Regions from separate parts of the Metasolibacillus sp. FSL K6-0083 genome, predicted to be linked through region 2. Evidence: riboswitches for the same ligand, from Rfam matches in the RefSeq annotation. Region 2 holds a riboswitch; each other region holds the start of a gene.
The links. A riboswitch is a leader RNA that binds a small molecule or an ion and turns the genes downstream of it on or off. The one in region 2 is predicted to bind thiamine pyrophosphate.
Positions count from the first base shown of each region.

Region 1: it holds a riboswitch for thiamine pyrophosphate, as region 2 does, so the genes downstream of both, tenA (thiaminase II) here and thiT (energy-coupled thiamine transporter ThiT) in region 2, are expected to answer to the same signal.
Region 3: it holds a riboswitch for thiamine pyrophosphate, as region 2 does, so the genes downstream of both, tenA (thiaminase II) here and thiT (energy-coupled thiamine transporter ThiT) in region 2, are expected to answer to the same signal.

Region 1 is NZ_CP152046.1:2,279,231-2,287,336, reverse strand. Features, by position in the region: gene MHB51_RS10600 (response regulator transcription factor) at 1-624, opposite strand, end outside; gene MHB51_RS10595 (ABC transporter substrate-binding protein) at 1,040-2,041, opposite strand; gene MHB51_RS10590 (ABC transporter permease) at 2,044-2,784, opposite strand; gene MHB51_RS10585 (ABC transporter ATP-binding protein) at 2,784-3,545, opposite strand; gene MHB51_RS10580 (acetylornithine deacetylase) at 3,634-4,911, opposite strand; gene tenA (thiaminase II) at 5,110-5,796, opposite strand; TPP riboswitch at 6,152-6,252, opposite strand; gene MHB51_RS10570 (acetamidase/formamidase family protein) at 6,567-7,904, shown strand.
Region 2 is NZ_CP152046.1:3,267,538-3,275,643, reverse strand. Features, by position in the region: gene MHB51_RS15295 (hypothetical protein) at 1-231, shown strand, start outside; gene map (type I methionyl aminopeptidase) at 583-1,335, opposite strand; gene MHB51_RS15285 (hypothetical protein) at 1,483-1,947, shown strand; gene thiT (energy-coupled thiamine transporter ThiT) at 3,059-3,613, opposite strand; TPP riboswitch at 3,705-3,812, opposite strand; gene MHB51_RS15275 (fructose-specific PTS transporter subunit EIIC) at 3,915-5,786, opposite strand; gene pfkB (1-phosphofructokinase) at 5,800-6,711, opposite strand; gene MHB51_RS15265 (DeoR/GlpR family DNA-binding transcription regulator) at 6,708-7,460, opposite strand; gene MHB51_RS15260 (DUF4870 domain-containing protein) at 7,643-7,969, shown strand; gene MHB51_RS15255 (hypothetical protein) at 8,047-8,106, shown strand, end outside.
Region 3 is NZ_CP152046.1:2,724,656-2,732,761, reverse strand. Features, by position in the region: gene MHB51_RS12840 (N-acetylmuramoyl-L-alanine amidase) at 1-397, opposite strand, end outside; gene MHB51_RS12835 (TetR/AcrR family transcriptional regulator) at 453-1,022, opposite strand; gene MHB51_RS12830 (DsbA family protein) at 1,472-2,395, shown strand; gene MHB51_RS12825 (ABC transporter ATP-binding protein) at 2,608-3,336, opposite strand; gene MHB51_RS12820 (ABC transporter permease) at 3,333-4,091, opposite strand; gene MHB51_RS12815 (ABC transporter substrate-binding protein) at 4,102-5,079, opposite strand; gene tenA (thiaminase II) at 5,097-5,783, opposite strand; TPP riboswitch at 5,893-5,984, opposite strand; gene MHB51_RS12805 (dihydropteridine reductase) at 6,131-6,847, shown strand; gene MHB51_RS12800 (MarR family transcriptional regulator) at 7,502-7,984, shown strand; gene MHB51_RS12795 (serine hydrolase domain-containing protein) at 7,977-8,106, shown strand, end outside.

The DNA.
Region 1 (8,106 bases), 990 kb from region 2:
CTCAATTTTTTCTCGCAGGCGACGAATATGCACCATTAATGTATTGTCTGCTCCAAAAAATTCTTCCCCCCATACTTGCTCAAATAATGTTTCCTTACTCAAAATACGATTTGGATTGCGTAAAAAGCAAGCCATTAAGCCAACTTCCTTAGCCGTTAAATCAAGTACAGTTCCAGCCTTGTATACTTCAGTTTCATCCGTATTAATGGTGAAAGGACCGACACTAGTTGTTGGTGCTTCAGCTTGTGTCTGGTAGCCTGCGCGACGCAACTGTGCCTTGACGCGATATGCAACTTCCTTTGGGCTAAATGGCTTTGTAATATAATCATCTCCGCCAATTGCAAGTCCGAGAAGTTTATCAATTTCATCTGATTTCGCAGATAAAAATAAAATAGGTATATGCGATACCTCACGCATTTTTTTACATAAATCATAGCCTTCTCCATCAGGGAGCATAATATCGACTAATGCAATACTCGGTGAATGCTGCTCAAACATATTCCAGCCTTCTGTGACAGAGCTTGCAGTAATAATATTTGAAAAGCCTTCCTTTTGTAAGGTAGTTGTTAGTAAACTTCGTAAATCAGCCTCATCATCTATAATTAAAATGCATGGTTGTTCCATACAAACACCTCTTTCAGCAATCCATTTCTTCTTTTAGTATAGGTGATAATGATAGGGAAGTGAATTTTTAGTATTACTATATTATTGGAAGAGTTAAATGAGGGATGCCAAAAAAGCCGTGCATAGACGGCTTTTTGGACGCTGTTGGGTGTGCTTTTTCAAAGAATTCGCCAGAGGGTTATTTGAAAACAAGAGAAACACCGAGCTTTACAGCTTACTTTTTGAAAATTGAACTCACAGTGTTTGTACACCCACTGAATAAATCGAAAAAGAAGCATTCAATTTGTCAATTATAGAGATGGAAGTATTCTATGCCTGTCACGTTGCTTTCGGTACAAAAAAGGAATTTGCCCAATCAAAATAAATAATTGGCTGTCACATCCTCAAAGAAAACTGCAGATTGCCAATTGGTGAATTAAGGTAAAATATTAACAATTAACTCATCCATATTTGGCACTTCTTCAATTAATCCATAGTCTTTTAACCATTTGGCTGTTTCTTCCCAAGACGATTTTTCTTGAGTTGCGAACCCAGATTCACTCTTCATTTTAGGTAATAAAATATTAATGCTTTCCGTTTCAACTTCTTTATTTAAAGGGAAATTCGCTTCATCCTGTTGGTCGAGGAGAATTTGTAATGCTTCTTCACTGTTCTTTTCCATAAAATCGAAGCCTTTTCTAGCTGCACGCCAAAACGCTTCAATTTCTTTTTGTTCTTTTTCCCATGTTTTTTCACTCGTAACGGCGACTAATTCATAATAGCTTGGCACTCCATAATCTACTGGATTCATGTATCCAACATCATGACCTTCGCTTTTCAATTGCGGTACTTCATGGTTTACGTATGCCCCAACAACGGCATCAACCTTTTTGGATATTAATGATGAACCTAGTTCGAATTCAACGTTAACCATGTCTACGTTTTCATAGCTTCCTCCACTGTTTTCTACAATGGTTTTGATAATTGTTTCATTCAATGGAATTCCTGGATAACCAACTTTTTTTCCTTCTAATTCTAGTGGATTTTCAATCGGTTGATTTGCACGAAATACAACATGATTTAATGGTGAACGAACGACTGCTGCTACTGCTTTTACAGGTATCCCTTCATTTGCTACTGCTTGAATGACATCCGGTTGATAATACATTCCCATCGTTACTTTACCAGCTGCTGCAAGAGATAGTGGGTCTGTTGGGTTTGCCGGAAATTGAAATTCGACATCTAACCCTTCTTCTTCAAAATATCCTTTTTCTTTTGCAACGTATAAATAACTATGTACCGCATTTGGATACCAGTCTAACATCATTGTAATTTTATGATTTTTATTTTGTTCTTTCTCATTGCTGGCTTCACTCTGACAAGCTGCGAGGATAAATACAAGCATCATACTTATAACGATACTTAACCGTTTTTTCATCATTAATTTTTTCTCCATTTCAAAAAAGATTTTTCTATAATTAAAACAACAATAAATAATGCAATACCGATGAACGATAAAATAACAATTGGTGCAAAAACACCTGCTCCATCAAATTGAGTCATCATTCTTCTACTAAAATACCCTAATCCTGATTGTGCTCCTAACCACTCCCCAATTGCTGCTCCAATAACACTCATCGGTACCGCAACTTTTAATCCTGAAAAAAACGATGGTAAGGCAGAGGGGACTTCTAACTTAAAAAAAATTTGACTTTTTGTTAACCCAAATGTTTGAAGCAATTCTTTTAAGTCCTTCTCTGTAGAACGTAAACCATCAAACATGCCTATCGTAATCGGAAAGAAGGTTATCAAAATCGTCACAACAACCTTGCTCCAAATTGTATAACCAAACCATAGAACAAAAATAGGTGCTAACGCGATAATTGGAATCGTTTGAGAAGTAATCAGTAAAGGATAGAGAGATTGCTCTAAAACCTTTGAATAATGCATGGCTATAGCTATTGCAACCCCCAACACAAGAGAGATAGACAAGCCTATGCTAATAACTGCAAATGTAGCTGGAAGATGGGATTGCAATAATACGTCTTTCAACTCCCACAATTTGATAATAACCTGGGAGGGTGATGGGAGAATAAATGAAACATGAACAAGTCTTGCAACAATCTCCCAAATCACAAGTGTTGTGGAAAGTAATATGGCAGAATACATATATCTTTTCATTATGTCACCTTCATTTTAAAATAATCGATTAGTTCATTTTTCAAATTAATCAATGAAGGCGCATCTAATTGTTGTCTGCTTCTCGGCCTCTTTAATGGAACATTGATTTCTTCAATCGTATGAATCGGTGTTTCACTAATGACAAAAACCTTGTCCGATAAAAATAATGCCTCTGAAATATCATGCGTAATAAAAACAATCGATGATTTAGTTTGATTCCATTGTTCTAACAGCCACTCCTGCATATACAGCTTTGTCATCGCATCAAGGGCTGAGAAGGGTTCATCCAATAGAAGTAAATCTGAACCAGTTAATATAGCACGTAAAAATGACGCACGCTGTCTCATCCCTCCTGATAGTTCATGGGGATATTTATTGTAAACATGCTCTAATCCGAAATCTTTTAATCTATTTAAAACTAATTGTTTATCGTATTTCTTATTTTTTCCTTCGAGTGGTAAAGCAACATTTTCCGCTATCTTTCGCCAAGGAATAAGTAAATCTTTTTGTGGCATATAGCCTACTTTACCTAGACGATTCGTTTCTTCATAACCATTTAGAAAAATAGAGCCTTCTGTTGGTTGTTCCAGTCCCACAAGTAGTCTAAATATTGTTGATTTGCCTGTTCCACTTGCCCCAACAATACTGACAAACTCACCTTTATTTACTTGAAAATTTAACTTATTTAAAATATAGTGTGGGTGATCATAATAAAATGATACATCTTTAAACTGCAGTACATAATCATGCTTTTTATCCATACTCATAAAGTCTTTCATCCTTCTTGTTCAATTGATTTCCGCGTTCCCCTTTAACTTATGTTGATACCAAGATAAACCTCCATTTCTGTCACTTTTTCTTGGTGTTTGTCCATTCGTAAACAAAATGAATCATCGTTTTCGTAAAAGCAATAAGTTGATCGATGGAGCAAGATTCATTTACTGCATGAGCATTTTGAAAATCGCCTGGTCCATAAATGGCAGCTGGGATACCTGCGTCGCCAAACCATCCACCATCAGTAACGGAAGGAGATACATCAATCGTAGCTTCTTTTCCATGGTTCATTTGGTGAGAGGAGGACAATAATTGAACAGCTGGATGATTCGGATCAACTTCTAGTGAAGGGAAAATTTCGCCTTTGTCTTCAATCATCGAACTTCCTCCCCACACGAATGTCGGCGGATAGTGCCTTAGCCATGGATCCGACTTTGCAACAGAAAGTATATGTTCCTCAATCTCTCTAGATACCTCTTCATAAGTTTCATTAGGGTAGTAGTGAACAGTAATCCATAGTTTACATTCGTCAGCTATAAAAGCGGGCTGTCTTCCACCTTCAATAACAGCAGGGTTGATTGTATTTGTACCAGGTGGAAATCCTTCATATTGCTTAGTAACCGCCCAATGGCGCTCTAAATCTTGCAATCCTTCTATTATTTTCATCATTTTTTCAATGGCACTTGCTTGCAATAGTCCGCCACCTGCGTGAATCATATTTCGTCTCATAGCATCATGAAATGTTTTAGCACTTTTTATCGTAATCCAACCCGTGATTACCCCGCCTTGACCTTGTATATGTAAATCACTCGTATCAACAACAAGCGCAAAGTCGGCTTTATATCCTCGCTCACAACATTGAAGTGTACCAGCCTCTCCGACTTCTTCTCCGATGACAGATTGGAAAATGAGATCGCCCTTCACCTCAAATTTTGCCTCATGTAAAAGTTTTAATGCAAATAGGGCCCCTGCAATTCCTCCTTTCATATCAGCTACGCCCCTACCTATAATAGCCTCTTCAGTTACTATTGGATCAAAAGGATTCGTTAACCATTGTTCGTCATCTCGTATTTCAGCTACATCAACATGCCCATTAATAATTAAACTGCTATATAATTCAGGTTCCGTTCCTTTTTTCACCCCAACGACATTGGGGTCATCTGGATACACATCCCATATATCAATTTCAAAATTAAGATTTTTTAAATAATTTGCGATAAATTGTTGAATATTTTTTGTATTTCTTGCAGGTGGTGCGGGTGTTTCAAACTTTATAAGTGTAGTAACCAAATCAATCAATTCTTGTTTGCGATTTTCTACTTGAAGCATCAATCTCTCGATATTATTTGTCACAACATTCCCGCCTTTTTTGTAATAGAGAAACCACTTGCGAAAAGAAGTGGTCTGAAATCTATCAATTTATTTTCATGAACCGCTTCTTTCTACTAGGATGTACTAGTTTGTAAGTAGTAATACACCCTCTCTAGTGGTCAGATTCTATTTAATTATTCTTTTCCTGTCCATTCGATTATTATTTACACCAAATCAATATTAAATTTTTGCTAATTCTTTTACTGGCCACATTGAAATGTTTTCAGCCATATCCCAGAACATATATTCAAAGTAACTTGTTTTCACAAATATTTCTTCTAGTTTATTCAGTTCATCTTCTGGCTTTCCTTGTGCAATCTCATTGATTAAATCGATGCAATCTTCAGCAATTTTAGTAAACCCGTCAGAAGAATACATTTTAACCCAGTTTCCATAGAGTTCATGCTCTAAAGAATTTGGCCATTCAGCTAATTTTTTACCAATCCAATTGTAACTCCATGCACATGCTAATACTGCTGCAATCGTATTCTCTACTCCGCCTAACTGTGCTTGGCTAAGCATATAGCTTGTATACGCTGTCATTGTAGCAGATGGCTCTGTATTTTCTAATTCTTCGTTGGAAATCCCAAATTTCGCTGCATACTCACGGTGTAAATCCATTTCAAAATTCATTGTTCCATGCAATAAATTTGCAAAAATAGTCATTGTTTTTAAATCATTGGCTTTGGTACTCCCTATTGCGAAAACTCTAGAGTACTCTATTAAATACACATAGTCCTGCTTCATATAATGTATGAATTTTTCCTTCTCAAGAGTCCCTTCCCCAATCCCCTTTACAAAAGGATGTTCTAAATAACTATTCCATACAGGCTGCACTTTTTTAAATAAACGATCAGAAAATGTCATTGAATTTACTCTCCTTTGTCATTACTAAAATATAATTGAGTAGGGGGAGCGATGAACTCCTTACCTCTCAAACCTACGTATGAATTTGTATACGGTGGTTCAATTAAACAGAAAGAGCTTTGTTTTGTTTGGCAAGCTCACCTAATCATACCTAGCCTTCTGTGAGATTTGCCTTACTCAAATCTGTGTCTTGTCTTCAGAACTCTCTAGATTCAGCCCCTTTCTTTTTAGATAACCCTTATTTTTGTCATGGAAACTCGGAATTTGCACCTGAGAGTATATGCGTATACTAGGCACAAAAAACCCATTCCTGTAGTATAAGGAATGGGTTAATGTATATAACAAAATATATGCACATATTTCACCATTACTTCCCTACGCTAGTACGACCTAGATCAGGTTCAAAGGGTCAAGACTTGTCTCTCTCAGCAAAATTATGCTCCCCTAGTAATTTGAATATTTGATTGTATCTAGCTAATCATAGACATAATTGTTTGTCAAGTGGCCGCTTACAGTTACTTTCCTTTAAAACAAAATAAACAGCTCATTGTGATAAGGATTATTAATATAAAATAATCTCTAGATTAGTATTGAGAATATAATATTAATGCACCGTTCAACTAGCTTGTTATCTTTTGCTGCAACTTGTCAATATAGACATATAAAAAGTCGCTTAACACACAAAAGTTTCTAAATTCACGTAAATGCTTGTACTCCAATATATCACTAGTTAAACTAGTAATATAAAGTATAAAAGGATGGTGGCTTTAATGACGAATGAACAACCAATCGAACATGAGAATAACGAAACGATTAAAGCAGTAGAAACGCTTTTTGTCAATGAGTTTACGAATGGTGTATTAGATCCAAATAAGCCGATGCTTGGTCCGCTCCGAAATGGCGGGACAATTATTGCCAACACAGCACCTGGCTGCTGGGGACCAATGCTAACACCTGAAATACGAGGCGGGCATGAAGTAACAAAACCGGTATACATAGAGGGTGCTGAAGTTGGAGATGCACTTGTTATTAAAATTAAATCAATTCAAGTAACGTCCATTGCGACTGCATCTGGTACGGATGAAGCACTGCCAGACCGTTTCATAGGTGACCCATTTGTGAAAGTAAAATGCCCTGGCTGCGGCAAGCTACATCCACAAACGAAGGTTCAAGGAATCGGACCACAGGCAATTCGCTGTGCAATTTGTGATACAGCAACTGCGCCATTTGCTATTACAAATGGTTATACGATGGCTTTTCACCATAATGAACAATTAGGTGTGACAGTGGGCAAGGACGGTGCGCGAAAAATTGCGTTAGATGCTAATCATTATATGCGAATACCTGAAAACTCGAAGCAAAATCCTGTCGTAAGTTTAGCGCCTTCTGATTTAGTTGGCGTGTTAGCAAGAATGCGCCCATTTTTAGGGCAGTTAGGCACAGTGCCTTCAAAAGCGCTACCTGATTCACATAATGCGGGTGATTTTGGTGCGGCATTAATCGGTGCACCACATGAGTTTATTTTAACTGAGGAGGAATTAGTCTCACATAAAACCGATGGCCATATGGACATTAGCCGCGTACGTCAAGGAGCTACTATTATTTGCCCTGTAAAAGTGGATGGTGGCGGTGTTTATATCGGTGATATGCATGCAATGCAGGGCGATGGTGAAATGGCGGGACATACGACAGATGTTGCCGGCATTGTACAATTACAAGTAAGCGTGCTAAAAAAAGTAGCTATCGACGGACCAATTATTTTAGCGAATGAAGAAGATTTACCATATACTGCAAAGCCATTCACGAAAGAGGAAAAGCGCTTAGCACGAGAGCTAGCAGAGGAATATGGATTAAAGCAGCTAGAGGAGGCATTGCCTATTTCGGTTGTTGGAACGGGCGTCAATCTAAATATTGCAACGGATAATGCGGTGGAACGGGCAGCAGCCTTACTAGATTTATCTAGCGATGAGGTGAAAAATCGTATTACCTTAACAGGTGGCGTCGAAATTGGTCGACTACCGGGTGTGGTCACAGCAACATTCCAAGTACCGAAAACATTGCTAAAACAAGCAAAAATATATAAGCCAGTAAAACAGCAGTATGATTAAGGATAGGGGGCTGTCCGAAAAGTGAATATCTTTTCGGACAGCCCCTGCTTCTACATTAACTATTTGCTAAAAATGCTTGTACCTGTCGCTTCGTTTTCAGCACAAAAAACTGCTTCTGCAATGACCTGTCACAAAAGGGTCGTCTCAAAAATGACTTTCTAGATGACCTCTTTCCTTTTGCAGAGATGCCGACAAAAAACTA
Region 2 (8,106 bases):
GGGTTAAGTAATGCTTTATGGGCTGTTATTTTATTAACTATCGGGGCTGCAATGGCACTTCATTTTCGATATCGTTATTTTGATAGGCTACTACCTTCCATATTTATTTGGGGCTATTTAGGTATTGCATGGCATAATGGGTTTGAAGAGCTATTTGTAACAGCTGCGGCGCTATTTTTAAACGCTGTGCTTGTCGCCTCTCTTATTTTTTCGAAAAGCAAGAATAATTAATGCTGTAAAAAAATCAATTACACTTCGGTATAATTGATTTTTTCAAGCTGTTTAGCCGTCCAGTGACAAAGACTGAATTCCTCTTTATCAGCAGATGTTTGAACACCTGCTGAAATGAGCTTAACAAAGGTATTATCTCGCTAGCTGTAGGGTTTGGAAACTTCTATATCTGTCGCCTTATTATCGGTATAAAAACACGTGCTCCTACGGTTATTCGTCGCAAAAAACATTGGTCCTAGATGTTAATTATGTGGTTAGCATAGAGGGAGCTTCTTAATGTTTTCAACAAAACAGCAAAGAGCTGTATGATAAGCGGTTTATTCATACGCTTTTCATACAGCCCCTATTTCTTTAATCTTCTAGCTCTGTTAAAATTATTGGTTTATTCTTTGTCACAATAATAGAATGCTCAATTTGTGCAACAAGTGATTTATCTGGAGTAATAAATGTCCAACCATCACCTGCTTCAACGATATGCTCTGCCTTCGCTGAGATAAAAGGCTCAACAGCAAGCACCATACCCTCTGTCATAATTGTTGAATCCCACGCATCATAGTAATTTAAAATATGGTCAGGTGCTTCGTGCAGTGAACGCCCTAAACCATGTCCTGTTAAATTCATAATGACTGTTAGCCCATTTGCATTGGCCTCACGCTCAACCGCTTTTCCGATTTGATTCAATTTTGAACCTGCTTTTACTTTCGTCATTGCACGTTCAAAAGCAGATTTTGCTACAGTACACAATTTTTCCTTATCGGCATAGCCTTCACCAACAACGAAAGAGATGCCTGTATCTGCAAAATAGCCGTTGTAGGAGCCTGATACATCAATATTGACTAAATCGCCCTCTTGAATTACTTTATCACCAGGGATACCATGTGCAACCTCGTGATTCACACTAATGCAAGTATACCCCGGGAAATCATACTCTCCTTTAGGTCCAGACAGCGCACCTGCCTCCTCAAACATGCGTCCAGCTATTTCATCTAGTTCTTTTGTTGTAACACCTGGCTTCGTAGCAGATTTCATCGCCTCACGGATTTCCGCGACGATACGACCAATCTTTTTAAACGCATCTAATTCTTCTTGAGTAGTTACAATCATCTTAAACGCCCTTCCTTTAAAGAAAATCTTTAATTACTATACCACAAATGTACAAATAAATTGTATATTGGACTTCCACCAACAAAATTATAAATTTTCTGAAGATTTTAATAATTAAGCATTTACTCAAACGCATGAGGTGATGCAATGACAAGCTTAGCTATTTATTTTGTATTATTTATCATCCCTATTTTCATTTTAACATCTATCATTGTTAAGTTATTACTTAATAATTTTAAAATGACAGAAACAAGGTTATTAAGTATTGCGTTACTAAGTTTTTGCTTTGTATTATTGGGAAGCTTTTTACGTTATACTTCCTCATTTCAATACGTCCCATTTTATACTTCGATAGTAATTGGTTTGGGTATTTTAGTTTTCCTTTCTACTCTTTTGCATTTAGTGTATGTATTACTAGTGAAATATTGCCACCTTCAAACAAGTTGGTTAATCGATATTCTTTTTTACATGCCCGTATTATTTCACGTAATTGCCCTTTCTTTAGGCTTTCGTTTATCTGCTGATATTTTTTATAAGCAAGGTCTTTGGATTTATCAAAGTATGTATGCGGAGAAACGACGTATTAAAGCATTATTAAAAGAAACGCTTTAGGAAGCAACCGTGCTAAGTCGGTATTTTGGTCGTTTTTGGTATTGCTTATTCAAATCAATTATGCCAAGGCGTAAAATTTAAAATAAGCATAAAGCTAATTTTTCATTGTACTGAGGAGAAGCTCGATTTTTGAGACAGCCCTTTCTTCTTTGCTAAAATCATCAATTATAAATGGTTTGATTAGGAGGTTTTTTTATGAATAGGCTTTCCATATATTCAATAATTCTTGCAGTTTTAGGCATGCTATTTTTTATTCTTTCAAGTGTGTCAGTAGGGTGGAATAGAAGTATAGCTACGCCTGGAGGACCACCGCCTCTTACTACTTGGGAGGTAACCTTGTTTTATATATTTTGTGGCGTAGGACTGCTTTGTTTTATCTTGAGCTTTGTAGTGGGGGTTTTAGGCTTCAAAATGAAAACAGGGAGTAGATTATTAAGATATATAGGTCTTCTATTAGTCCCAATTATCCTAATTTGCTCAATATCCTTTGGACTGCTTATTGCTATAGCTCTTGGCTGAAAATTTCATTCATTTTCATCAACTACCAAAGGGAGTTGTCCGAAAAGTCTATTTTATTTTGACACCGCATTGAAATCGATGTTTTCATCGCTTCCCTTTTACTGAAGGATAGCGCAGCTAAAACCAATGTCCATCCCATTTTTAAAAGAGGCGTTTTCTGTTTATCGCGTATTAACAAATTTGTTTGCGACGAGTAACCGCAGAAGCAGGCTGTAAGACCCCCACTTCAAAACAGCAGATAAAAACAGGATGTTTAAGTGGGGGATCAAACAGCCTGTAAAAACTAAGAATGAGGCCAACACGATGTTGGTCACACAAGCGTTTTCGCAGGATGCGAAGATCCTAGCTTGTGTTCCTCTATCACCAATCAGTGGGGGGCAAAGCCCCCACTGATTGAAGGTTCACTTTATAGGAATCAACATTTTGTGAAACATCATCGCTACTGTCCAAAATGCCCGCTATGCACGGCTTTTTGGACAGCCTCCCTACCTCTATATCAAATATTCGCTAAAATGCTGTACCTATCGCTTCGCTTTCGGTACAAAGTGGTCGTCTCAAAATGATTTTTCAGATACCCCCTTGATATTTTACTTTATGCTACCTTTAATAGTCTTGGCGCAGTTGAAAACAATAAAGAGCCTACAATTATTGTTAAAATAGCAGACGGAATCATATGTGTTGCATTATAAATAATTGAGTAAATCCATGGGTTTTGGTCTCCTGCATATTGAGAGAAGAACACAACACCTGATAACACATGCGTAATAAACGAAAGAGTAGCACCGAGCAAAACGCCTATCGTCATATATTGTGTAATCGCTTTTTTATTTTTTTCATGAAGCGCATTTAATAGTGGCTTGCGCATTACTGCTGCCAAACCAACTACCGTTGAGGCTAGCCCAAAATCTAAAACGGCCTGAAACCAATGCAAAATATAGCCGCCCATCATCGCACTGATTATCCCCTCAAGAAATCCTGTTGCCATACCAGCAAGTACACCATGTCTAAACGCTACTAATACAATTGGTAGCATGCCAAAGCTTATTGAGCCGCCCTGTGGAAGACTAAATGCCAGCTTGCCTAAAATAAAGCTAAGTCCTGCCATAATCGCGATTTCCATTAAAATTACTAAATTTTTATTGTTCATAACAAGTCTCCTTTCTTTTGTTCATTGGAACCAAGAGGAAGAATAGAAAACAAAAAAGCAATGTTAGGACAGAGCCTAACATCGCTTAGAAGTCGGTTTCTATCCACATCCCTACGCAAGCTTTAACTTACAGGTTCAAAGAGTCAGTACAACGAGTGTACAATCTCAGCCGACTTAATCGGCTCCCCTTGTGGTCATATGATGATTTATTTGTTAGAACAGTTTCATTGTACTGAATATCGCTTTGTATTTCAATACGTTTTAGTGGATTACTGAAAGTAGTTAACTAATGCATATCTAGTTATTCAGCTACTGGCTTTTTCAATAAGCCAACAATAAGCGCTGTGACAATGGAACCTACTATTACTGCTAGCAAGTATAGGATTGGGTTTCCTTCAACAACAGGGAAAACGAATACACCACCATGTGGCGCAGGAAGTCCAATACCAAATATCATCGTTAATGCCCCTGCTACTGCTGCACCTATAATTGAAGCTGGAATCACTCGGACTGGGTCTGCTGCTGCAAATGGAATTGCGCCCTCTGTAATGAAAGATGCGCCCATAATATAGCATGTTTTCCCTGCATCTCTTTCCCTTTTGGAAAATTTGCGTTTGAAAAATGTTGTCGCAAGTGCTAAACCTAATGGTGGCACCATACCCCCTGCCATTACTGCTGCATGTGGTGCAAAATTTCCCGCATCAATCATAGCGATACCGAATGTAAAGGCCGCTTTATTAATCGGTCCACCCATATCAACTGCCATCATACCACCGAGCAATAAACCAAGCATAACTAAGTTTCCTGTCCCGAGGCTAGATAACCACGATGTAATTGCCTCATTTACCCCTTTTACAGGCTCAATTATAATGTACATCATAATAAGTCCTGTAAATAAAATGCCAAATAGAGGATAAAGCAGTACAGGCTTAATTCCTTCTAGTGACGTAGGCAATTTATCAAATACTTTTTTCAGACCAAGCACTAAATAACCCGCTAAAAACCCTGCAATCAAACCACCTAAAAAACCTGCCCCACCTGTTGCTGCCATGAAGCCACCAACCATCCCCGGTGCAAAGCCTGGTCGGTCTGCAATACTCATCGCGATAAATGCCGCTAATACTGGAATCATTAAACCAAATGCATTACCACCACCGATTGTGTTCAATGCTTCGGCAATTGGATGATAAGAAGGATCTGTCGGGTCAAATGCTTTAATTCCAAACATAAACGATATTGCGATTAAAATACCGCCACCAACAACAAACGGAAGCATATTTGATACACCATTCATTAAGTGCTTGTAAAAGCCTGAGCGCTTCTCCTTTTCTGTTCCTTCCTGTTTTCCTGTTGCTGTATGAATAGGTGCATCTTGCTCTAACGCACGCTCAATTAACTGCTGCGTTTTTCGAATGCCATCTGCTACTGGCACTTGAATCACATGCTTCCCAGCAAAGCGTGCCATCTCAACCTGTTTATCTGCCGCTACAATAATAGTCGTCGCTTCCGCAATCTCCTCTGCCGTTAGCGCATTTTTCACACCTGTTGAGCCATTCGTTTCAACTTTAATATCCACACCCATTTCAGCAGCCTTTGTTTTAAGTGCATCAGCAGCCATATACGTATGAGCAATACCTGTTGGGCACGCAGTTACAGCTAAAATTTTTGCCCCGGGTGAAGCTACTGACTTTGCTGACACTATTGGTTGTTCTTCATCCTCATGATCCTGACTATCAATAAGTGCTAAAATTTCATCCTCTGATTGTGCCTTCAATAACTGCTCACGGAATGCCGCATCCATTAATAACATCGATAAGCGCGATAATGTTTCTAAATGCGTATTGTTCGCCCCCTCTGAGGCAGCTATCATAAAAAACAAATGACTTGGCTGACCGTCTAATGCCTCAAAATCAACACCCGCCTGTGAGCGTCCAAAAGCGAGTGCTGGCGTGCGCACTGCGTTTGTTTTAGCATGTGGTATCGCCACCCCTTCCCCGATACCTGTCGTACTTTGTGCTTCGCGTGTTAAAATAGCTTCTTTAAAGGCTTTAGCATCTACTAATCTATTAGCCACATCTAATTTCGATACTAGCTCATCAATCACCGCCTCTTTAGATGTTGAAGCTAAATTTAAAATCATCGTATCTTTTTTCAACAGCTCAGTAATCCTCATCCTTCTCTCCCCCTTATACGTGAATTAATTGAATTTGCGGCAGTAGCTCCTCTACTTCTGCTTGCGTACATAGCTCTAATGAAAAGGCCGTAGCACTACCAGAAGCCACCCCATACCGAAATGCCTGCTGCACATCTCCCATGCGAAAATAACAACTCAAAAACCCTGCCACGACAGAGTCGCCTGCACCTACTGAATTTTTCAGTACACCCTTCGGTACATTTGCATAAAGCGCCAACTCCTTGCTGAATAACAAAGCACCAGCACCAGCCATTGAAACAATCACATGCTGTGCGCCCATTTCAACAAGTCGCTTCCCATAAGGAATTGCCTCTTCTATAGTTTCTATCGTGACATTAAATAACTCACCAAGCTCATGATGGTTCGGCTTAATTAAAAATGGGCTATTTGGCAAAACATTTAATAATACTTCGCCTGTTGTATCAACAACTACCTTCGCACCTTTTTGCGTCACTGTCGCTGCCATTGTTTCATAAATTGTTGCTGGCAGACACTGTGGAATACTTCCTGCTAATACAAGTACATCCCCATCAGCCAATCGATTAATTTTATTCAATAAATTTGCTAGCTCCAGCTCTTGAATTGTCGGTCCACGTCCATTGACTTCCGTCTCCTGTCCCGTCTTAAGCTTAATATTAATGCGCGTATCCTCTTGAACATGAACAAAATCCGTCGCTATTCCCTTTTGCTGTAAGGCATTCACAATATAATTACCTGTAAAGCCTCCTACAAATCCTAATGCCTTGCTATCTGTCCCTAATCGCTTCAACACTTGCGATACATTTATTCCTTTGCCCCCTGGAAATTTTGCTTCTTTTTGAATAAGATTGAGTGCACCTAGCTGAAAAGGTGTTACTTCCACGATATAATCAATAGATGGATTTAATGTCATCGTGTAAATCATGCTTCGACCACCTCTACTTTAGTTTTTGCATGCAATGTTTTTTGCATATTATTTTTAATTTCATTTGTAATAATTATCGCTTCCTGCAAGTCAGCTATTTTAGCAAAATATACTTCCTCGAATTTCGAAGCATCTACTAGCACATATGCTTCCCGCGCTAATTGTATAGCTGCTTTTTTAAGCATCGCTTCTTCTGGATCTGGCGTTGTATAGCCATATTCAAGGTGTACACCATTTGCCCCAATAAAGCATTTATCAAAACGATATTGCTCAAGGCTAATTAGCGCACCACGTCCAATCATTGCCTTTGTTTTATGCTTAATTGCACCACCGATTAAATAAGTTTTAATATTATTTTCTATTAATAAATCAAGATGATGCACACTGTTTGTGACAACAACTACTTCTTTCTGCTGTAAATAAGGAATCATTTCATAAACCGTCGTTCCAGCATCTAAATAAATGCAATCACCATCATCTACAAAGCTCGCTGCATAAGCAGCAAGTGCTTTTTTCTCCTGAAGGTTTTTGAAAGATTTTTCAGAAATACTTGGCTCAATTAATTTGCCTTGCAATCTTGAAGCGCCTCCATGAATGCGCTTTAATATTTTAGCGCGCTCTAATTGAATTAAATCTCTGCGGATTGTTGATTCGGACGCTTTCGTTATTTCAATTAATTCTTGCATCGTTACAATCTCTTGTTGTTTTAAAAGCTCACGAATTAAATGCTGTCGCTCAACTGTTAGCATCGTTCCACCCCCAACTTACTATTAGCTATATAATAATTAGAATTATAAGATTAATCAACAACTTTATTTCAAATTCATTCAAAATAATTCATATTTCTTCACGAAATCTTTTTGAAACTTCTATTTGTCTTCATACGTAGATAAAATTAGATTAAAGTAAAATTTTTATAGGGGATGATTTCATGGAGGACCGTAAAATTTTAAGTGCACTTAGTTATTTGAGTATCTTCTTTGCACCATTTATAGCGCCAATTATTGTATGGCTAGTATCGAAGGATGAAGAGGTTCGCTATCATGCAAAACGCGCACTGATTTCACATGTTATTCCTATTGTCATAGGGATTGCTGTAGGTGTTTTCTTTATCTTCACTACGATATTTGGTGGGGCACAGGAAGATGCGACTTTATTTTTTGCAGGCTTTGGTGGGATGCTGCTTTATGGATTAATTTATTTAGCATTCGTCATTTGGAATATCGTTCAAGCGGTGCTAGTATTCCGTAATGTTTAACGGCAGAGTTGGTAGGGTATAATAAAAGCACTAATTGAAAGCTTTCTCTGAATCAAAATAGAAGGAGCGAATATATTATGAAACTCGGTAAAATTGTAAAAACGGCTATAAAATGGGCACCAGTTGCTTATCCAATC
Region 3 (8,106 bases), 540 kb from region 2:
CGTGAATGGTAATGAATAAATCGGGCTGTTGCTCTTGAACAATTGTTTCTCGCAAAAAGATATCTTGTTTTTTACGCTCACGCAATGTCGAGAATTGCTCGTTCGGTGCATGCTCAGCTAGTACATCCTCGTCTGTCGTACGAGTCATCACTACCTCGGCCCCTAATCGTTTCAATTGACGAGCAACTCTTTCAGTAATAGCTAGCGTAATATCCTTTTCAATAACATCACCTTTAGAAGCGCCACCATCAATACCTCCATGCCCTGCATCAAGCACTATTTTCACCCCACCCAATGGCTCCGGCAAAAAAAAGCGCTTATCGGAGGCACTTGTTTCATAAACGACAATCATCATACAGCTAAACATAATAACAATCAGCGCTAACCAACGCTTCATATGCACACCACCTTTGACTTACTATACGCAAAAATGGACGTGCATATGCGTTCTTTTAGTTTGTAGTACCAAAATCAATCCCTGAAAGTATATACGGAATAGCTGATTTTATAAATTCTTCTGGTGATACATTTTCATCGGCTCTTCTCCATTCTACCGACGCACCATAAATGCCCCAGCTCAAGATAACAGCTGTAATTTTTAATGCTTCAGTCTCTTTCTTTGTTTGTTGTCTTACTAACATTTTGTAGAAAATAATTTCAAGTTGCTCTCGAATGATACGCGCAATCGTATCCTCGTAACCTCGATGGCAACGATTCGATAATGATTTTTGGAAATTTGTTATCGCTTGAAAGATATTGACAAAAACCTCTTCATTTAATTCATTCCTCTTATAAAAGTCGTAATCTAAATTAACTAACAGCACTTCCGAGAGCACCTTCTCTAATAGGTCATATATATCCTCGAAATGATAATAAAAAGTAGCGCGATTAATCATTGCTTCCGCTGTTATATCTTTTATAGTAATGTCTTTAAATTCTTTTTTTCCTGAAAGCTCAATGAAAGAATCAATAATTAATTTGCGGGTGCGTAAAACTCGAGGGTCCGCCTTTGCTTGAGTCATTTTTATCACTCCTTTTTTAAACAATTTCTTTAATATGTTGTATAAACGACAAATTCATAGAACTATTGGTGTTGCTCATTTTAATTATGACCTACAATCCAATTGTAAGACAAATAATACATTTTGCTTATAAACTAGCACCATTTCATGAAGCAACTGTTCAAGCTATGTTTAATGAAGTTGTCGCCTGGTCTACTGCATTGAAAACGTTTTAAGAGGCTGTCCAAAAAACCGTGCATAGCCGGCATTTTGGACAGTAGCAATGATGTTTCGCAAAATGGAGATTCATATAAACTGAAAACGCCTCTTTTAAAAATGGGATGAACATTGGCTTTAGCAGTGTTATCCTTCAGTAAAAGGGAAGCAATGAAAACATTCATTTCAATGCGGTGGCAAAACAAAATGTACTTTTCGGACAGCCCCAATTCTTATAGAGGAGGTAAAATGAATTGAAAAACAATATAGTGTGTGATTTAAAAACAGGTGTCTGCGGTGTAGCTGGTGAAGAGGAGATTGAGGTGATTGATTTTAATCAACCACAAAAATTGATTAATCTTTATTATGTAACCGACCCAATTTGCTCCCATTGCTGGGCAATTGAACCTGAGCTTCGTCGTTTTGTAGAGCAATATGGTCATTATTTTAACCTCCATACAGTTATGGGCGGCTTGCTAGAAAAATGGCATGATGGACCAATCGACCCTGCAAACGGAATTCACAAACCAGCGGATGTTGCTGGTCATTGGCGAGAAGTTGGCGAATTTTCGAGAATGCCTATTGACGGTAGTTTGATGCTTGATAATCCCGTTCAATCTTCGTACCCGCCTTCTCGTGTTTTCAAAATAATTCAAAAGCAGCACAGTGATGCGATGGCATTTACGTTTTTACGCCGCGCAAGAGAAGCGCTTTTTGCATTTAATCAAAACATTTCAGATTCATCTGTTTTAACAGAAATCATAAATAAACTTGGGCTTAATGGAGAGGCTATTGTCAATGAAGCTGAGCTACCGGTTGGTCAGCAATTATTGAATGAGGATTTTGCTCTTACTAGAAGCTTAGGTGCTCGAGGCTTTCCTACGGTTATTATGATGAATGAAGAAAATAAAGGCGTTCGAATTGTCGGCGGTCGCCCGCTTCACTATTACATCGATGGATTAAAGCAAGTTTTAAATTCGGAACAACTAAAACCGAAGCAGCGACCATCCTTTGCTAATTTGCTACAAAAAGAAAAGCTACTATTTTCTAAAGAAATTGAAGTGATGTACGATGTTGAACAATCAGATATTATTTCTTTTATTGAAAAGGAGCTTGCACCAGATCAATATAAAGTAAATGAAATTCTAGGTGAATTTTATTTTACAGCTACTAACTAAAGTAAGTGCTATTTGAAACGGTAATTTTATGTTGGAAGTACATTGAAAGCAATACTTCCATTTCTTCTCTTTCATGTAGCAGATAAATCGTTAAATCCTGTATTTCTTTCGTTTTAAAGTAAGCCCTCTATTTCAATGAGTTAAATTTCCCAAAAACACCAGCATCGGTGTCCAAAAAGTCGGCTATATACAGCCTTTTGGACACCCTCCAATTATCCTTTAAGTACCTCAACGATTTTTTTCTTCCATTGTAAAAACTCATCGCTCAAGTATAATTGCTCATCCCGCGGACGCTTAAAAGGAATTTTTATAGATGCTTTTACAGTTGCTGGGTTTGTTGATAAGATAATAATTTTGTCCGACAGGAAAAGGGCTTCTTCAATGTCATGTGTAATGAATAAAATGGATTTGTCATACGCTTCCCACATGTTAAGCAACCATTGCTGCATTTCTTTTTTCGTAAAAGAATCTAATGCAGAGAAAGGTTCATCTAAGCAGATAAGGGATTGCGGGCTTTGCAACGCTCGAATAAATGCCACACGCTGTTTCATTCCGCCTGATAATTGATGGGGATAAGCGTTCACCATCTCTCCCAAATTGGCCTTCTGCAATAATTCAATCGCCTGTGCTTCATCTGCTTTCCCCGCTAACTCACTGCCAAGCATTGCATTTTGCAATACTGTTCTCCAAGGAAAAAGCGACGGACTTTGAGGCATGTAGCTCATATTTCCACTTTCACTCGTAATATCACAATCATTTAACATAATTTGCCCTTGCTCAGGCTTTAAAACGCCTCCAATAAGATGAAACAAAGTACTTTTCCCACTACCAGAAGGTCCTAATATAGAAACAAACTCGCCATCCTGTGCAGTGAAAGAAATAGCGGAAAGTATCTTTTTTTCTCCGAAAGAATGATGTAGCTGCTCAATGTGCAGACTCATTGTACTCCCTCATTTCGTTTCCAGCGCGTAAACCATTTCTCAAGTGCTAAAAATAGTCCGAAAAATGCCAAGCTCAGAATAATTGTTATAACGATTGCAACGAAAACACGTGGCGTTCTGTAGGAGGAGGCAGATAACGTCATAAATACGCCAATTCCTTTTTGTGCACCTAGCCATTCTGCTACAACGGCTGTCATCACACTATACGTTGCAGCAATTTTTATTCCTGAGAAGATGCTTGGGATTGCATCAGGTAATTGCAACCTTAAAAAAATTTGCTTTTTCGTCGCTCCCATCATTTGCATATAATGCATCAAATCACGCTCAGTTTGTCTAAATCCATCAAGCGTTGCAATGGTGATTGGGAAAAAGGCTGTCGTTGCGATAATTAAATATTTCGGGAAATCTCCTAGACCAAACCAAATCATTAAAAGTGGTGCTAGCACAATTGTTGGGATATTTTGAGAAATAACGAGAAACGGCATAACGATTTCCCGTGCAGTCGGCAAAATATGTAACATTGTTGCGACACTAATACCTAACACAATGGCTGACGAAAAACCGACGAATACAAGCTTTATCGTCGCCAGCATATGCGGGAAAATGGCGGGGAAAACAATGAACATTTCCTTTGCGATAACGGAAGGTGCAGGTAGTACCCATACTTCAATCTGCAACAGCTTCACTGCTATTTCCCAAAGAGTAATTGCGATTAGAAGAGCTAGCACCGACTTCCACATATTTTCTATTCTCATAGCTGTTTCCTCACTTCATTGCGTTCGCGATAAATTCATTTGTAAATGCTTGTTGAATATCTACTTCACCGATAATCTGATGCTTTACCATAAATTCCGCAAAGTTTTCCCATCGACTTGCCTCTTGAACACCCCAAGCCTCTGCACCTTCTTTATAGTGAGGAGATAGCCACTCCTGACTGCGTCTCACAAGCTCTGGCTGAAGGTCGGGCTCTGCAGCAATTAAAATATCCGCCGATTTCTGTGGGTTATCAATTGCAAACTCATAGCCTTTATATACAGCATTAATGAAGGCTTGCACTGTATCAGGATTATCTTCAATCATTTTATCGTTCGTAATAATAAGGGGTGAGTAAGTATCTAACTCTGGCGCATAATCAGTCGTTTTAATAAAATGCATATCCGCATCACGAATCTCACCTTCAATACCTGTCCATGCATAAAAAATACTGACAAAATCGATGTCTCGCTCTAGCGCTACAAAATAATCTGTATTGCCGACTTGTACCGTCTCAATTTTCGAAGCATCTCCACCTTCTTTATTCATAACAGCCTGTAAAGAAGCTTTTTCTAATTCCGAGCCATATGCACCGTATATATGCCCTTCAAAGTCTTTTGGCGTTTTAATTCCCTTTGCCTTTGGCGTATAATAGCCTCCAGTGTTTTTCTGAATAATCGCAGCGATTGAAACAATAGGAAGACCTTCTGAACGCGCTTGCGTTACTTGATTTTGAAAGCTAATTCCGAATTGCCCCTTGCCAGACCCTACAATTTGCTCCGCACGTACCTCGCCTGGCAGCATAATTTCAACGTCTAAGCCTACTTCTTCAAAAAATCCTTTTTCCTTTGCTACATAAATTCCTGTATGATTTGTATTTGGCGTCCAATCTAAGAACAGTTGAACCTTTTCATTCCCTTCCTTTGTCTGACAGCTCGTTAAAAGGAAGATTAGTGATAATAATGCTAAATATTTCAAGACTATTCGCATGGCAATATATCCCCCACCTATGACTTCACTTTCTCATCACGCTGTGATAACCATTTTTCAAATGTATAGGACATCTCCCAAAATGCTAGTTCATATTCCTTTGCGATAATAAATTGTTCCTTCACCTTCTCTTTTTCTTTTTCGTTCATATCCTCCACAAGTGAGTTTAATAAATCAATTTGAGCCTGTGTTGCCTCTTGGAACCAATCGCTCGCATATGTCGCAAGCCAATTGCGATAAATTTCAGTTTCTGGATTTGCGTGCTCATAAGCCTTGCCAATATCAGCATATAGCCAATAGCATGGCAACATAGCCGAAATAATATAGGCTAAATTTCCATACATTGTTGAGCGATATAAATGTGATGTATAGCCGTAAGCAGTTGGTGCTGGCTTGAAACTTTCCATATCTTCCTCAGTAATATTTAATATTTTCGCATGTGCTTCATGCACCCCTAATTCAGCTTGTGCGGTATTGCGCGCTTTTTCTGCCAGAAAAGCGGTAATCGCGAAATCCTCTGCTTGTGCCGCTGCCAGCGCATGAATTTTTGCATAATGGTTCAAATAATAGATATCTTGCAAAATATAATTTTTGAAAATTTCAAGAGGTAAATCCCCCTTCACAATGCCTTGTACAAATGGGTGATTTAAGCTTTTCTCCCAGCTCTCCTTTGTTGCTAAACGTAATTCATCAGTAAATTTCATAAAAAAACCCTCCTAATTTGTTCTTTTTCTAAAAGGAACACTAGTAGGAGGGTTTCGTTTTTGAATGAAGTAAGCAAATATATGCCAAAATACATCGTTATTAAACGAATTCATTTCCCATCTACTTCCCTCCGCTCGTACTAACGAGATCAGGTTCTAAGAGTAAGTCTCAGCCATTATTTGGCACCCCTAGTAGAAAAAGAATCATATTTTAATTTCAAATCCATCATAACGCATTAAAATTAAATGTCAAATATTCTTTAAAATAATCAATCTATTTAATTGAGAATAGTTATCACTTATTGTATAGTAGATAGTGACATACAAATAAGTGAGGAGAAGATATAATGCAAATTTACTGGACGAAAATAAATAAGATTATTGAAGAAACGCCTGAGGTTAAAACATACATGCTGGACCTTCCAGAGGGCTTTACATGGGAAGAAGGCTCGCACACCCATTTCGCACTAAAGGGATTTAATGCTGGAGAAAAGCCAAACCGCGCGCTCATCCGCCATATGTCAATCTCCACTTTACCGCACGAAAATTCAATCGGTATTACAACACGCATTAAAGAACAATGCTCTGAATTCAAATCGATTTTAAAAAATATTGAAATTGGCACTGAAGTAGCAATCTTTAAAACACATTCGAATGTACCGCTAAAAAGAGATAATAAAAATATTTATCTGCTATCATCTGGTGTCGGCTTAGCTACTTTTAGACCACTTGTACTTGATTATTTAGAGCGTGCAGACAATGTGAATCAAATTCATTCACTAAATATCGATTCCACAAAGGATTTCTTATTCCCAAATATTTTTGAATCTGCACCTGCCAAGAAATTCATCGCACAGTTCGTCGATAATCGCAAAGACTATTATGAAGAAGTGAAAAATCTAGCCGCAGACAAAGAAGGTTTATTCTACGTTGTTGGCAGCGATGAATTCCTTGCACAAAACATTGAAATACTACGTGAACAAGGCATCCAGCCTGAACAAATTATGCTCGACAAGCACGCACAACAACGTGCTGAGTTTTTATCATTGGATTTACCAGTTTAATATATCTTAGTGAGGAAGCGTTCAAAAAGTGTGCTAAAGCACTACATTTTGGACGCTTCATTTGTGGAGTTGACCGAAAATCCATTTTTTGTCACTGTATTGAAATCAATGTTTTCATCGCTTCCCTTTTACTGAAGGAGTACACTGCTAAAGTCAATGTTCATCCCATTTTTAAAAGAGGCGTTTTCTGTTTATATGTATCAACATCTTATGAAATATCATCGCTAACTGTCCAAAATGCCGGCTATGCACGGCTTTAGGACAGCCCCTATTTAACAAAGTAAATAAGTGGAGAAATAATATTCATGCATTAGATTGATTTTAGCGAGTGGCGAGACGACACGCTGATAAAGGGAGACCTAGTCTAGTACCGCCGCAACATATGTGCGAGCGACTGAGTGGGCAATATCATGTTGGTCTAAACCTCAGTAGTTGTCACTACCGTTGGCAATTCCTATCGTTTAAAAAATCATCTAGTTCTAGATGGCAAGTGATTTTATACATCATTAAGTGAGCGTTTTTGTACATAGTTTAATGGAAATTTGTATATCTTCAACGGCAAAGCGGATAAATATAAATGTTTTATTAATCTTGACCAATATTAAAGTCCACTTTATAATAAAGTAAACTTTATAATATAAGGAGGTTATTAATATGAAAAAAAATAAAGATGAATTATTTGAACTCGTTACTGAAATAAATGACATGCATTATACGATGAATAAAATCATCATAAAAGAATATCAATCTTTACTAGATGATAATCTTTCTAGGAATCAAACAATTTTAATGGATATTGTTAAAGATTACGGAAAAATTTCTATTGGAGAAATTGCTCGACTAATGAAAATAACATCAAGCGCTGTTGGACAGATTGTTAATAAACTTGAAGATGGAAATTATTTAGTGAGGACTATTAATTCACAAAATAGACGTGAAATACTTGTGCAACTGACAGATAAGGGAACTCGATATTTTGAAAAAGAAGAAAAAATAAATCGTCAAATTATTAATCGTATTTACACACAAATGGAATTGAGTGAAATGGAAGAACTCAAAAGGATTATCACAAAGCTAAGTAACATTGTAGAAAAGACATATACAAAACAAGATGAGGAGGAAAACAATCATGACTAACACAAAGGCTAACTTAGAAAGTTTATTCAATGAAATTAAGGAAAGGGAATTGTTAAATGGTACAGTCCTTGTTGCTAAAAAAGGCGAGATTTTATACGAAGGAGCTTTTGGTAATGCTGACT